DNA from 3 places in the Mesorhizobium sp. P2_B5 genome. Region 3 is predicted to be linked to each of the others. Evidence: riboswitches for the same ligand, from Rfam matches in the RefSeq annotation. Region 3 holds a riboswitch; each other region holds the start of a gene.

What was found. Region 3 has a riboswitch for cobalamin ahead of AC1D1N_RS07750 (CbtB domain-containing protein). Riboswitches for the same ligand answer to the same signal wherever they lie in the genome.
Region 1: another riboswitch for cobalamin. It lies ahead of AC1D1N_RS08280 (DUF1636 family protein); the one in region 3 lies ahead of AC1D1N_RS07750 (CbtB domain-containing protein).
Region 2: another riboswitch for cobalamin. It lies ahead of AC1D1N_RS18020 (aromatic ring-hydroxylating oxygenase subunit alpha); the one in region 3 lies ahead of AC1D1N_RS07750 (CbtB domain-containing protein).

What each region holds. Positions count from the first base shown of each region.
Region 1 is NZ_JBFUDJ010000002.1:365,628-370,335, reverse strand. It holds gene cobN (cobaltochelatase subunit CobN) at 1-1,296, opposite strand, end outside; gene cobW (cobalamin biosynthesis protein CobW) at 1,315-2,367, opposite strand; gene AC1D1N_RS08280 (DUF1636 family protein) at 2,370-2,795, opposite strand; cobalamin riboswitch at 2,835-3,037, opposite strand; gene AC1D1N_RS08275 (winged helix-turn-helix domain-containing protein) at 3,067-4,266, opposite strand; gene AC1D1N_RS08270 (NADH-quinone oxidoreductase subunit A) at 4,601-4,708, shown strand, end outside.
Region 2 is NZ_JBFUDJ010000005.1:10,529-15,236, reverse strand. It holds gene AC1D1N_RS18025 (FAD-binding oxidoreductase) at 1-559, opposite strand, end outside; gene AC1D1N_RS18020 (aromatic ring-hydroxylating oxygenase subunit alpha) at 638-1,885, opposite strand; cobalamin riboswitch at 2,002-2,204, opposite strand; gene AC1D1N_RS18015 (DUF680 domain-containing protein) at 2,707-2,910, shown strand; gene AC1D1N_RS18010 (DUF680 domain-containing protein) at 2,991-3,194, shown strand; gene AC1D1N_RS18005 (DUF680 domain-containing protein) at 3,318-3,557, shown strand; gene AC1D1N_RS18000 (ABC transporter ATP-binding protein) at 3,732-4,708, opposite strand, start outside.
Region 3 is NZ_JBFUDJ010000002.1:252,559-257,266, forward strand. It holds gene cbiB (adenosylcobinamide-phosphate synthase CbiB) at 1-270, shown strand, start outside; gene cobO (cob(I)yrinic acid a,c-diamide adenosyltransferase) at 433-1,047, opposite strand; gene cobU (bifunctional adenosylcobinamide kinase/adenosylcobinamide-phosphate guanylyltransferase) at 1,049-1,561, opposite strand; gene AC1D1N_RS07745 (CbtA family protein) at 1,554-2,327, opposite strand; gene AC1D1N_RS07750 (CbtB domain-containing protein) at 2,343-2,522, opposite strand; cobalamin riboswitch at 2,559-2,753, opposite strand; gene AC1D1N_RS07755 (gamma-glutamylcyclotransferase) at 2,821-3,513, opposite strand; gene AC1D1N_RS07760 (aromatic ring-hydroxylating oxygenase subunit alpha) at 3,637-4,708, shown strand, end outside.

The sequences.
Region 1 (4,708 bases), 110 kb from region 3:
AAACGCCGCTACCCTATCCGCCACCTGCGCCACGCGATCCGGTTCCGGCCGGTTGGCGAAGGCGCGGTGGCCGAGTGCGGGGTCGGTCTCGCTTTCGCCCTTGAAGGAAATCGCGCCGGCAAGGATGCGGCCGTCGAGTTCGGGCAGCACGACATGCATGGCAAGGTCGGCGGGCGCCAGACCGCGCTGGTTCTTGTCCCAGACGTCGCGGCGAGTGGTGGCGACGATGACCTGGAAGACCGGCACGCCGGCGCGGTCGAACAGGGTTTCCACGCCGGGCTCGGCACCGGAAGCGAAGGCGGTGGCTGTGATGATGGCGGCGGGTTTGAGCGAGGCAAGCGTGGTTTCGACGAAGGCGAGGGAGGTGGCGTCTTTCAGGCTGGAGACGAAGATCGGGACCGGGGTGATGCCGCGCTGGCGGAGTGCATCAAAAAGCGCGTCGATGGGCGCGACATCGGCAGCCAGCAGCATCGAGCGGTAGAAGAGGATGGGGATGATGGGTGCGGGGGGATTGTCGGCGTCGCGTTCCCGCCCACCCCCCTCTGTCCTGCCGGACATCTCCCCCGCAAGGGGGGAGATTGCGCTGTCATCGGCGATTTCGCCAATCTTGGATGGTCCAGACAGATTCTTGTCCAACGGCGCAGAAGAGGGGCCGGCTTTGGTGACGGTTGATCTCCCCCCTTGCGGGGGAGATGTCCGGCAGGACAGAGGGGGGTGTGAAGGATCGCCAACGTCGACAACTCCACGCCCCGGCTCATAAAACCCGGCTTTCGGCACCGCGACCGGCTCGGCCGCCGCCACATCCGACCCGGCCAGCCCTGCCAGCCTGCGCATCAGTGCGCTCATATTCTCCGGGCCGCCCTCGCGGAAATAACCAAGCAAGGCGTCCAGTTCCTCACGCGGCAGCGTCGAGGCTTCGATCAGGCGCAGGTCCTCGTCGTGGCCTTCGCCGGGCAGCAGGGCGAGTTTGATGCCCCGCTCACGGGCGATTGCTGCAAGCTGGTCGCAGCCGTAGCGCCACCAGTCGTAGCCGCCGAGGATGCGCACCAAAATCATCTTGGCGTGGCGGGCGACGCTGTCGACCCAGAGGTCGACGGACATGGGGTGGCGCAGATCGCGGAGCGCCGCCAATCGCATCGAGGGCAGGCGGCCGGCATCAGCCTTCCATGCGGCCGCCAGCCCGGCCAGATCGCTGTCGGTGAAGGACAGCGCCACGACATCCGCCGGCGTCTGCCGGAGATCGACCGGCTCGGCGAGATCGTCGAGCGAGGCGGATGTGGTGGTGAGGATGTGCATCGCGGCTCGTGCCTGAGATCAGCCGGCGAGTATACGCTCGATCGCCGGGCGGTTCAGCCCCTTGAGGCCAATGACGACGAGGCGCGAGCGGCGGTCGTCCTCGGCCGTCCAGGCGCGGTCATAGTAATGGTTGACGCGCGGGCCGACGGCCTGCAGCAAAAGCCGCATCGGCTTGCCGCCGACATCGACGAAGCCTTTCACGCGCAGCACATTCTCTTCTTCGGCAATGGTGGTGACGCGCTTTGCCAGTTCGTCCGGATTGGCGATCGAGGGAATGTCGACGATGAAGGTGTCGAAGTCGTCGTGCTCGTGGTCGAAAGCGCCGTCATGGTGCGACTTGCGGTTCTCGATATCGTCCTCGACGGCGAGGCCGAGGCCCAGCAGGATCGAGGGATCGACCTTGCCATGCGCGGTCGCCACGATTTTTACAGCGCGGGCAGAGTGTTCGCCGATGATGGCGTTGGCGCGGGCCGAACCGGCTGAATCCATCAGATCACTCTTCGACAGGATGATCAGGTCGGCGCAGGCGATCTGGTCCTCGAACACCTCTTCGACCGGGTCGTCATGGTCGAGCGTTTCGTCCTTGACCCGCTGCGCCTGCAGGGCGTCCATGTCGTTGGCGACACGGCCTTCGGCCAGCGCCGGGCCGTCGACCACGGCGATGACGCCATCGACGGTCACCCGGCCTTTCACGCTCGGCCACTGGAACGCCTGGACCAGCGGCTTGGGCAGCGCCAGGCCCGAGGTCTCGATCAGGATGTGGTCGACCTTCGGCGTCAGCGCCAGGATCCGGTCGAGGGCCGGCACGAAATCGTCGGCGACAGTGCAGCAGATGCAGCCATTGGCCAGCTCAACGATGTTTTCCTCGGGGCAGGTGTCGATGCCACATCCCTTGAGTATCTCGCCGTCGATGCCGATGTCGCCGAACTCGTTGACGATGATGGCAATGCGCTTGCCGCCGGCATTTTCCAGGAGATGGCGGACCAGCGTCGTCTTGCCGGCGCCGAGAAAGCCGGTGACGACGGTGCAGGGAACACGGGAGAGATTGCCGGCCGGATTTGGAGCGTTCATGGTCAGTCCTTCAACATGTCGAGGGGTGGGATGCGGGCAACGAGGCCGCGCTTGAGGCTATCGGGCCGGCCGCGCCAGGGGATGAGGCCGTCCGTCGAGGTGGCGAAGAGCTTGGCGCCGGTGACGAGATCGGCGCCGCTGGTCGCGGTCAGGTCGCCGAAGACATAGCTCCAGCAGCTGTCGCGCAGGATCGCAGCGCTGAGCCGACGCTTGCAATTGCCGAGGCATTCGACGGTGCGGACACGGATGTCGCCGGCAGCGGCGCGGCGCGTGTCCTCAGCCAGCAATTCGCCGGCGCGGGGATGGGCGTCTGAGCCGGTCTCGTCGCGGCAGGAGGCGCAGACGATGACGGTGACGCCGACCAAGGCGTCGCCATCGGCGGGCGAAATATCCGCTGTGCCAGCCGAAAAACTGCTGTTCTGGTCCAAAAACCGGGCTCCTTGCCCGGAAACCCGCCAGGCGATCGGATTCTTCTGTCGCAGACGGCAGGTCTCCTGGCTCGCGGGTCATCGCCTTGGTAGCCGCCTTCCCGGTGTTACCCAGTGGCTTTCGGCCTTGGCTCGTCGCTTACAGTTGCGGGGACAGCCGCGGATTTGGGATTTTGTCCCGCACCGCATTCCCTCTTGGCCCCAGCCGTTGCGGGCAGGGGACCGTCTGCAGCGGATTTAGGCTTTTGCGGGCAGCACTGTCAACGCACGGCTACGACATGGCAATGTCGGCCAAAGGCTGTCCCAAATCGCCGGCCGGCGTCACTTCGATGCGCTCGAGGCCAAGCCAGCCCTGCATCTGCTTCAATTCCTCGAAGAGTTGTGCGGCGGTCTCAGGTGGCGCTTTGGGTTCGGCATAAGCCGCGTGGACGCGCAGCACGCTGGCGGGACGGTCGGCTTTGAGGTCGACGCGCCCCACGATCCGGTCGCCGAGCAGGAAGGGCAGGACGTAATAGCCGTATTGCCGCTTGTCGGCAGGCGTGTAGATCTCGATGCGGTAGCGGAAATCGAACAGACGCTCGCTGCGCGAACGCTCGAAGACGACGGGGTCGAACGGCGCCAGCAAGGCACGGGCTTCGATTTTTCGCGGCAGGCGGGCGTCCTTGTGGAGGTAAGCCGGCTTGTCCCAGCCTTCGACGCGCACCGGCAACAGCTCGCCCGTCTCGACCAACTCTTCCAGCCGGCCCTTCATGTCGGCCGGCGACAGGCGGAAATAGTCGCGCAAATCGCCAGATGTCGCGATGCCGTGGGCGCGGGCGGAAATGCGCAGCAACTCGCGGTGCGCGTCCTTGGCGGCCGGCACCGGCAGATCGAGGATCGCCTGCGGCAGCACGCGCTCGGGGAGGTCGTAGAAGCGCTCGAAGCCGCGACGGTGGGCCGTGGTGATACGGCCGGCCCAGAACAGCCACTCGAAAGCATGCTTGGCATGGCTCCAGCCCCACCAGCCGCCCGAGCCCTTCTGGCCTTCGAGCGCCGAAGCGGCGATCGGACCGCGCTCGGCGACCGCGCGGTAGATCTCCTCGATATAGGCGGCGTGCTCGCGGCCCCATTTGGCGAGACCGAGATACATTTCGTCGCCGCTCTCGGCACGCTGCATGCGCCAGCGCATCAGCGGCCAGGTCTCGACCGGCAGGAACGAGGCCTCATGCGCCCAATATTCGAACACCGTGCGCTTGCGGGTGACCGCGGCATTGTCGAGCAAAGCCAGCGGGTAGGGGCCAAGGCGCGAATAGAGCGGCATATAGTGGGCGCGCACCACGGCGCTGACGGAATCGATCTGCAGCAGGCCGGTGCGCGAGAGCACCCGGGCGAGGTGGCGGCGGTCGGGTGTGCCGCCCGGCCGGGGGTCGGCAAAACCCTGCGCGGCCAGTGCGATCCGCCTGGCCATGGCGAGCGATATTTTGTCCTTCATCAAGATGCCTTTGCCCTGGTCCCTGTTCGCGCATTTTTTGCCGGTGATTCCGACCATGCTAGCAGGCAAATGGCGGGAGACATGTCAGGAGACAAAAGTGGAGTAAAAGGTGAAGGAAATCAAACAGGAGCGGATCGGACCAGTTTTTCCCGACCTGCCGTCCAGCACTGCGTTTTGAACAAGGTTTGACTTGCTTCGCCGAAAGCCCTGCGCTAACCCTCGCCGCGTTGCAGCATAGGCACCTAAAACGGTTCAGCGGTTAAACTGTCACGCTTCCGCATTAGGGTTGGTTGCTGTAATCAAAGTGGATTGGCCGCCAACGGAAAGCCGCAGCATGAACGCACTGCTCAGTTCGTACCTGCCCATCGTCCTCTTCATCGCCATGGCGGCGGTCGTCGGCCTGGCGCTTATCATAGCGCCGTTCCTGGTGGCCTACCGCAGT
Region 2 (4,708 bases), on a different contig from region 3:
CGAGCGACAGGCCGGGCATATGGCCGCCGAGCAGTTCGAGCTCCTTGCGGAAGATGATCTCCTCGGGGCGTCGCGCGCAGTTGACGAAGCCGACATCGGTCCACGGCGCACAGTCGTTCAGCCAGCGCAGCATCGACATCATCGGCGTCACGCCGGAGCCGGCCGAAATGAACAGATATTTGGCCGCCGGGTGGCTGTGCAACGAGAAGTCGCCGGCCGGTCCATAGGCCTTGACATGCGAGCCGGGCGTCAAATGGTCGAACATCCATCGCGTGCCGATGCTGCCGGCCTGCGCCTTGACCGTTACTGCGATCGAAAACGGCCGCGATGGCGACGACGACAGCGTGTAGGTGCGCATCAGCGGCCCGTCAGGTGTCGGCAGCTCCAGCGTCACGAACTGACCCGGCTTGTAGCGGAACCAGGTCTGGTTGTCGGAGCGGAAGGTGAAGGTCTTGACGCCTGGCGCCTCGTCGCTGACGCCGATCACCTCCAGCACCTGCAGCCTGTCATTCCACGGCGCCATCTGGTCGAGATGGCGATAGAGCCCAAGATCCGTCATCGCATTCATCCCCCTGTCCTTTTTGCTCTGCTCATGTCGTGATCCCAAAACCGCAATACACTTTTGGGCGACATGAGCTCACGCGACGCTGCGCAGCGCCGGCCGGCCGCCTTCGGCAAGGCGCGGACCGATGAAGGCTGCGTACCATTCGACGAACTGGATCACGCCGCCCTCATGCAGCTCCGAATAGGGGCCTGGCTCATAGGCCGGAGACAGGATGCCGAAGGCGTTCTCCTCGACGATGCGACGGTCCTGGTCGTTGGTCTCGGTCCAGACATGCGTGAGTTCGTCGATGGTGTAGTCGACGCCCTCGACCGCATCCTTGTGCACCAGCCACTTGGTCGTCACCGCGGTCTCCGTGGCGCTGATCGGCAGCACCCGGAAGGTCACTGCATGGTCGATGAGGATGTGGTTCCAGGTCGTCGGATAGTGGTAGTGCATCAAGGTGCCGATGCGGTCGGCGGCAACAGTGTCGGAGAGGTTCTTCGTCACCGCGCGCTTTCCCGTCATCGTGTAACTGACGGCATCGCGCAGCAGCGGCGCGCGGGTGGCGCGGTATTGTCCGGCCGGATCGATGCGGAATTTGCTCGGCAGGCCCGCCGCTTCGCATTTCGCCCAATGCGCCAGCATCTCCGGATCGCTGTCGGCGCCCTGCACGCCGGTTACCGTCGGCGCTTCCGGGAAGGTCTTGCAGAGTTCGGGATGGTTGCCGGCGCAGTGGTAGCACTCGCGGTTGTTTTCCCAGACCAGCTTCCAGTTGCCCTTCTCGACGATGGTCGATTCGAAAGCGATCTTGGCTTCGCTCAGCCGGTGCGGCTTGAGGTAGGGCTCGATCATGGCGCGCATCGGCGCGAAGTCTGCGGGTTCTTTCGCCAGGCAGATGAAGATGTACCCGGCCACGCTTTCGCATGCGACCGGCTTCAGGCCGAACTGGCTCTTGTCGAAACCCTCGGCCATCTGGCGGGCGAACAGCAGTCGGCCGTCGAGCTCGTAGGTCCACTGGTGATAGGGGCAGACGAGCTTTGCCGCCGTGCCTTTCTCGGTGTTGCAGACGCGGCTGCCGCGATGGCGGCAGGAATTGTGAAAGGCGTTGATGTTGCCCTTCTGGTCGCGGACGAGCACCACCGGATAGTCGCCGATCTGCACGGTGATATAACTGCCGGGCTTCGGCAGTTCGCAATCATGGCCGACGAACAGCCAGTCGCGATACCAGATCAGCTCCATGTCGAGCTTGAAATAGTCCGGGTCGGTGTAGAAGGGTTGCTCGAGCGAAAAGCCTTGCTTGCGGCCGTTCAAGAGCCTCAGCATGTCGTTGCGCGCATCCATAGTTCTGTCCTCGTGGTTTAAGGACTGAACTTGGTGGTGATGGAGGAAGGATCGGCCGCAGGCCGGCAACACGCCGGCATGCGCTATCCACCTCTTGACCGCCCACCGCGATCAGTCGAGTTCAAGCATCTCGGGCTGGTTTCCGGGCTCTGGAGTTGTCCTTGCGGACCATCGCGACACCTTCCCAGGCTTCTTGCCCAGTGGTCTCCCGTTGCGACTTGAACTCCACCACCGTTGCGGGGGCAGCGCCGGATTCTGACCGGCTTCCCAATTCTCCGCTCCGTCGTCACGAAGCGGCACCTGAGATGGGATCATCTAATCACGGCAGCGATCGCGACATCGGCATGAAAGCGACATCGTCTCCATGCGGCGCGACACGCACGACAAACGCGGCGGCAGACGATCGTGGGGCTGACGGTGTTGTTTTCGGGGCGGATCGCGGCCCTCGCAAATCACCTCGAATCAGACTGCCGACCAAGGGAAAACACGTCAACGGTATCGAAAAGTGACTATTAGCAGTTTCTAAAATCGAACCGAACGGTTCGTTTCTGTTGACAATGCGTGCAGGACGGTGTGAACGCTGACGCCCGGACACACTCGGTGAGCCAGACGCCATGGTCACATAAGTCTTTGTATTATTTATAAAAAGTTAGATGATAGGCATGCTTATGAAAATTACAAGAGGTGAAATCATGGCCCAGCCGGAACAACTTCGTGATTGGAAACCAGCCTATGGCTTTCCCACATCGGGGCTGTCCGAACGACGCGAATTGCTCCCACCACACGCCGCTGAGACGGACAGCAAAACTGGAGTACTAAAAATGAAAAAGATCATCCTTACTGCCGCCGCCGTTTTGGCCATCACCGGCAGCGCCTTCGCTGGTAGCGACAATTATGGTTCCAATGGTGCGAACCAGCCCGCTGCCGCGGTTGACAGCTCGTATACGGCTTCCATTCAGAAGTCGGCGCACGCTGACAAGCAGCCCGTCGTTCAGGGCAGCGACCGCAACCTCTTCGGCCGTTAACAGCTGATCCCGATCCAAACAAAAGCGTGGCGGCCTGTCCGCTGCTCTTGGGATCTCGAAGAAATTCAGGAGTATTTAAAATGAAAAAGATCATCCTTACTGCCGCCGCCGTTTTGGCCATCACCGGCAGCGCCTTCGCCGCCAGTGACAACTATGGTTCGAACGGCGCCAACCAGCCTGCGGTTACGTCGACCGATAGTGGCCACACGGCTTCGGTTGCGAAGTCGGATTCGGCTGCTCAGGCCCCCGCACAGGGCGCCGACCGTAACCTCTTCGGTCGCTAACAGACGATCGGGATCTGACCTCAGAGTTTTTCGGACAACGATCCCAGTCGAACATCGAACAAGCCGGAGAGCGGCGGGACTGTCGGCCGCTCCGCCACATGATGGAAATTCAGGAGACTTGACATGAAGAAGATTGCTCTTGCTGCCGCTGCGCTTTTGGTTGCCGCCGGCAGTGCTTATGCCCGCAACGACAATGTCGGCGGTAGCGCCGTCGACAACCAGGCGACCGTCAACGTAGACAACACCCGGACGTCGTCGGTACCGAACACCGGTTCGCCGGTCTACAAGCTGTTGAACTCGTCGGGTGACGTGCAGAAGCTCGCCCCGCAAGGCAGCAACCGGAACCTCTTCGGCAACCGCTAGAACGTTTCACCGTTTCACAGAAACGGCGAACCGCACTATCTGTTTGTTTTTCGCAATTCCCGGACGGAAAACCGCTCACACTTTTCCTGGAATTGCTCTAACAGCCGAAGTTTGAAAAAAGAGCGGCGGGCCTGGCCCGCCGCTCTTTTTTCATGCCGATACGACGCGCCGATCTCAGGCCGCCTTCACTTCCACGGGCTTGAGCGAGAAGGAATGTCCCTCGGCGTCAAATATGTGCAGGTCGCCGGCATCCGCAGTCAGCCGCAGCTTCGCCCCGCGCTTGACCTCGACATTGCCGGGCAGCTTGGTCACCAGCGGCAGGTCGGCGCGGCCGATGTCGACATAGACCAGCTGGACCTCGCCGAGCTGCTCGACATAGTCCACCACGCCTTCGAAAAGATACTCCGTGCCGGTGGCGACCGACAGATCTTCCGGCCGCACGCCGAAGCTGACTGCCGCACCCTTGGCCGAAGCCGGTGTCGCGATCGGCACCGTGGCCTTGCGGCCGCCGACATGGCTGACGATGGTCGGGTCGCCCGCCTTGTCGATTGTCGCCGGCAAGATATTCATGGCCGGCGAGCCGATGAACTGGGCAACGAACAGATTGCCGGGCTTCTTGTAGAGGTCCATCGGCGTGCCGACCTGCTCGATATGGCCGTCCTTCAGCACCACGATGCGGTCGGCCAGCGTCATCGCCTCGACCTGATCATGGGTGACGTAGATCATCGTTGTAGCCGGCATCGATTCCTTGAGCTTGGCGATCTCGATGCGGGTGGCGACGCGCAGCGCCGCGTCCAGGTTCGACAGCGGCTCGTCGAACAGAAACACTTTCGGGTTGCGCACGATGGCGCGGCCGATGGCGACGCGCTGGCGCTGGCCGCCCGACATCGCCTTGGGCAGACGGTCGAGATATTTGGTCAGCTGCAGGATCTCGGCTGCCTGCCGTACCCGTTTGTCGATCTCGGCCTTGCTTTCCTTGCCGATCTTCATCGAGAACGCCATGTTGTCGTAGACGGTCATGTGGGGGTAGAGCGCATAGGACTGGAACACCATGGCGATGCCGCGCTTTGAAGGCGGCACATCGTTGACCACCTCGCCGGCGATCTTCAGCTCACCGGAGGTGATTTCCTCAAGCCCCGCGATGGACCTCA
Region 3 (4,708 bases):
GAAGCTGTGCGCCGCGACGCCAAAAAGCACCGCTCGCCCAATGCCGGTTGGCCGGAGGCGGCGATGGCCGGCGCGCTCGGCCTGGCATTGGCGGGACCGCGCACCTACGGCGGCGTTGTCGTCGAGGATGCGTTCATGGGCGAAGGCGGCCGGCGCGAGGCCGAGAGCCTGGACATCAGGCGGGCGTTGAAACTCTACCAGGTCGCCGACTATCTGCTGATCGCGCTGTTCGGGTTGCTCTCGGCGGCGCTGATCGCGATGACGTTCTGAGAGCTTCACCCTCCCCTTCCTTCACCCTCCCCTTGGGGAGGGTCGGCGCGAAGCGCCGGGGTGGGGGACAGCGCCCTACGAGAACCCCCACCCCGATCCGCTTCGCGGATCGACCCTCCCCACAAGGGGGAGGGTAAGAAACCGCACAAGGTGGAAGGAACCCTAAAACTCGATCCCCTGCTGCGCTTTCACGCCCGCAGAAAAATGATGCTTGGTCACGACCATCTCGGTGACAAGATCCGCTGCCTCGACCAGCGCCGGCTTGGCGTTGCGGCCGGTGACGACGACATGCAGGCCTTCGCGCCGCGCCTTTAGGGCCGCCACGACCTTGTCTAGATCGAGATAATCGTAGCGCAGCGCAATGTTCAGTTCGTCCAGCACGACAAGGCTGATGGACGGATCGGCGATCAACTCCAGCGCCTTGGCCCAGGCGGCTTCGGCCGCCGCAATGTCGCGCTTCAAATCCTGCGTTTCCCAGGTGAAACCTTCGCCCATCGTGTGCCAGACGACGCGGTCGCCGAACGCCGCGAAGGCATCCTTTTCGCCGGTGTGCCATTTGCCCTTGATGAACTGCACGACGCCGACGCGCTTGCCATAGCCGAGCATGCGCAGCGCCAGGCCGAAGGCGGCCGTGGTCTTGCCCTTGCCGGGTCCGGTGTTGACGATCAAGAGGCCCTTCTCGACCGTCTTTTCCGCAACCTCGGCGTCCTGCACCGCCTTGCGCTTGGCCATCTTGGCGCGGTGGCGTTCCTCGTCCTTGGCGTCGATATCGGTCATCTCATTTCACCTTGAGCGGCAGCCCCGCCACCATCAGTAGCACCGTATCGGCAATTGCCGCGACCTGCTGGTTGAGCCGGCCGGCAGCGTCGCGGAACCGGCGTGCGAGCGCATTGTCGGGCACGATGCCTTGCCCGACTTCGTTCGAGACCACGAACCACGGCCCGCGCGGCCGTGACAGCACGTCGGTTAGCCGCCGGCATTCCGCCTCAAGATCATGATCGGCCAGCATATGATTGGTCAGCCACAGCGTCAGGCAATCGACGAGTACGGGCTGGTTGTCCGGCAAGGCCTTGAGCGCACCGGCAACATCAAGCGGCGCATCGATGGTTGCCCAGCCTTCGCCGCGCCGCGACCTGTGTTGCGCGATGCGCTCGCGCATCTCATCGTCATAGGCGTCAGCGGTGGCGATATAGACCCATGGCGGCGGTAGCGCCGTCGCCAAGGTTTCGGCATGCGCGCTCTTGCCGGAGCGCGCACCGCCGATGATGAAGGTCAAACTGCGATTAGGCAAAGCTGTCGCGCAGGCTGGTCGCCGTGCCGGTGAAGCGCCCTCGCACCAGGCCGACAACCGCGCCGAGCACCAGCCAGAACACCAGATTGGTCACCGTCACCGCCACCACGAACTGGTGATGCAGGCCTTCGGGGATCGGCGTCTCGAAGCTGTCCGGCTGCGGCGCGCCGACAATATGCGGCGCCACGATCAGGGCCACCGCCAGGATCGCCAGCGGCAGCGATTTGCGGAAGGCGATCAGGCCGAGACCGGCCGCGGTCGCCGCCACCGTTGCCCACCACCAGATCTGGCGCTGGGTGAGGTCGGCCGCCGGCATCGCCGGCAGTTCCGGCGGCAGGCCGAGGCCCGGGGCGAGCGTGAACGCGGCAAAACCGGCCAGACCCCAGAATACACCCTGGCGCCAGTTGCCGATGCCGCCGGCGAATTCGGAAACCGCGACCAGGACCAGCGCGAAACCGATGCCGGTGACGATATTGGCCAGAATGCTGAAGGTGAAGCGCTCGAAGCCGTCGGCCGGCGCCCAGCCTTCGTCCTCCGCCGGCGCGGCTGCCTCAGCCGGTGCTGCGCTGCTCATGGCATTGGTGTCCGTAACATTGGCGGCGGGCGCTGCGGCATGCTCATGTTCATGGCCGCCACCGGCCTGTTCGAAGACTTCCGCCTTCAGGATGAGCGGCACGGTGGCATAGGCCTGCATGCAGGCGAGGACGACGCCTGCCACGAGCCCGGCGATCGCCGCGACGAACACGACGTTGCGAAACAGATTCATGATGTCAGATCCTCGTCAGTGGCAGGGAAACGCCATCGAATGGCGATAGTCGTGCGCGGCATTGTGGACCGCATCGATATGCGAGAAACCGACAACGCCGATGACGAAAATGCCCAGAAACGCGCTAAGCACGAGCTGCATGAAGCGCGACTGCGAGGAGACGGAAGCGCCGAGGGAGACGGAAGCGGTATTCATATCTTGTCCTTTCGCCCTCCACCCGAGGGCATCGAAGTCAGTTCCCTGTCGCCGGCAGGTCTCCTGGCTCGCGGAATAACGCCCTTCCCCACCTTCCCGAAGAAAAATCCTCAGTGGCTTGGAGAGGACTACCGCACACAGTTGCGGGGGCAGCCGCGGCATTGGGCAACAACTCAGCCCTCACCGCATTCCCTCTTGGTCCCTAGCGGAACCGACGACATGCGCGACTATAGGCTGAAACAGCCGCATCCGGCAAACCAAATTCCGCCGGCCAACAGCGCGAATGCGCCATGCAGCGTTACGGGTTCAGGGCGGTGATCCGCTCGGCAACCAGCCGCTGCAGCCGCCAGAGATGGCGGTCGTGAATGCCGCGCCCCTCCAGATTCTTCACCGTGTTGTAGAGATAGTCGGCGCCCGACCCCCAGTGCCCGCAGGATGTGGCCAGCCGCTCGACGACCTTCGCCTCGTCGAGCGGGCCGGAATAGCTCAGCCCGTTGCGGTTGATGACGAAAGCTAGCGCCCTGAGCGGACCGGCCTCGCTTGCAAGCTTCAGCATGCGCGGCCGGTAGCTTGTCGGCTTCAGCGTGACTTCGCGCCGGAATAGCTTGCCCAGTTGCTCTCGCCGGTTGTCGTCGGTCAGCCGAAAGGCAACGCCTTTGCACTGGCCGCCGCTGTCGAGCGCCATCATCAGGCCGGGGCTTTCCTTGGTGCCCCGCCAGCGCGTCATGTTCATGCAAAAGGAACGGTGCCAGCCGCGCGCCAGCGCAACACGCTCCTCGACATAATCGATTTCCGGTTTCCAGATCAGCGAGCCATAGCCGAACAGCCACAGCGGTTCGCTGTCGGGGAGCTCGGCCTGCAACTCATCCAGCAGCGCGTCATAGTCGCTGTCATCGAGGTGCATCGCCTCCGGGTCAGGCCCGGCGTCGGCGATCTCGCGCCAGCAACGCGCGACCAGCTCCGGCGTAAGCGACATCTGTCGTGCGGCCACGTTCCGAATCCCCTCATGTCCATGACATGATTATGCGCCGCACCCGCAACCGGCAATGCGGCACCCTGATTGACAAACGATTTGCCGGGGTGTCGGCTGGCGTATCCCTAGAGGAAGCCAGCCATGCAACCCAATCCGAGCCAGCGCGACCCCTATAACGGCCTGACGAAGGCCGAGCCGACGCTGCCGTCCTCGGCCTATTGGGACGCCGACGCCTACCAGCGCGATCTCGACGCCATCTGGTACAAAAGCTGGCTGCTCGTCTGCCGCGAGGCCGACCTTGCCCAGCCTTTGGCGTTCAGGACTTTACGCGTCGGCACCCAGGAAATCGTCGTGCTGCGCGACGACACCGGCGAACTGCGCGCCTTTCACAACACCTGCCGGCATCGCGGCTCGCAGCTTTGCCAGGAGAGCGAGGGCCGGCTGAAGGCGCGGCTCATCACCTGCCCCTACCACGCCTGGTCCTATTCGCTGCGCGGCGATCTCGTGCGCGTTCCCTCGAAATCGCTGCCCGACGGTTTCGACAAGGCCGATCATCCGCTTTATCGGGTGGCGCTCTCGGTGTGGCGCGGCTTTGTCTTCATCAACCTTGCTGAAAGCGTCGACGGTACGGCTGCGTCATCCTTCGATCCGGCTTCCGGCAACCTCGGCAACTGGCCGCTGGAAACGCTGGTATCAGGCCATGTCCTGCGCAAGGTGATGAATTGCAACTGGAAGATCTTTTGGGAGAACTTCAACGAGTGCCTGCACTGCCCTGGCGTCCACAAGGACCTGTCGCGGCTGGTGCCGATCTACGGCCGCGGCCTGATGAGCCGGCACGACGACCCCGACTGGGTTCGCCATGCCGACAATGACGCGCCGGAGTTTTCCGGCGGCTTGCGCGCCGGCGCCGAGACCTGGTCGCGCGACGGCCACGTCCATGGCCCGGTCTTCTCCGGCTTGACGCCGGCCGAGCGCGCGGCCGGCCAGACCTATGCCACCAACCTGCCCTCGATGTTCATCGTTGGCCATGTCGATTATGTCAGGACCGTGCGGCTGACGCCGCTCGGTCCCGAACAGACCGAGCTCACCGCCGAATGGCTGTTCGCGCCCGAGGCGCTGGCTCAGACCGACATCGACAATGTCGTCGCCTTCGGCACCCAGGTGCTGGAAGAGGATGCCGCGATCTGCGAGGTCAACCAGAAAGGCCTGCGCT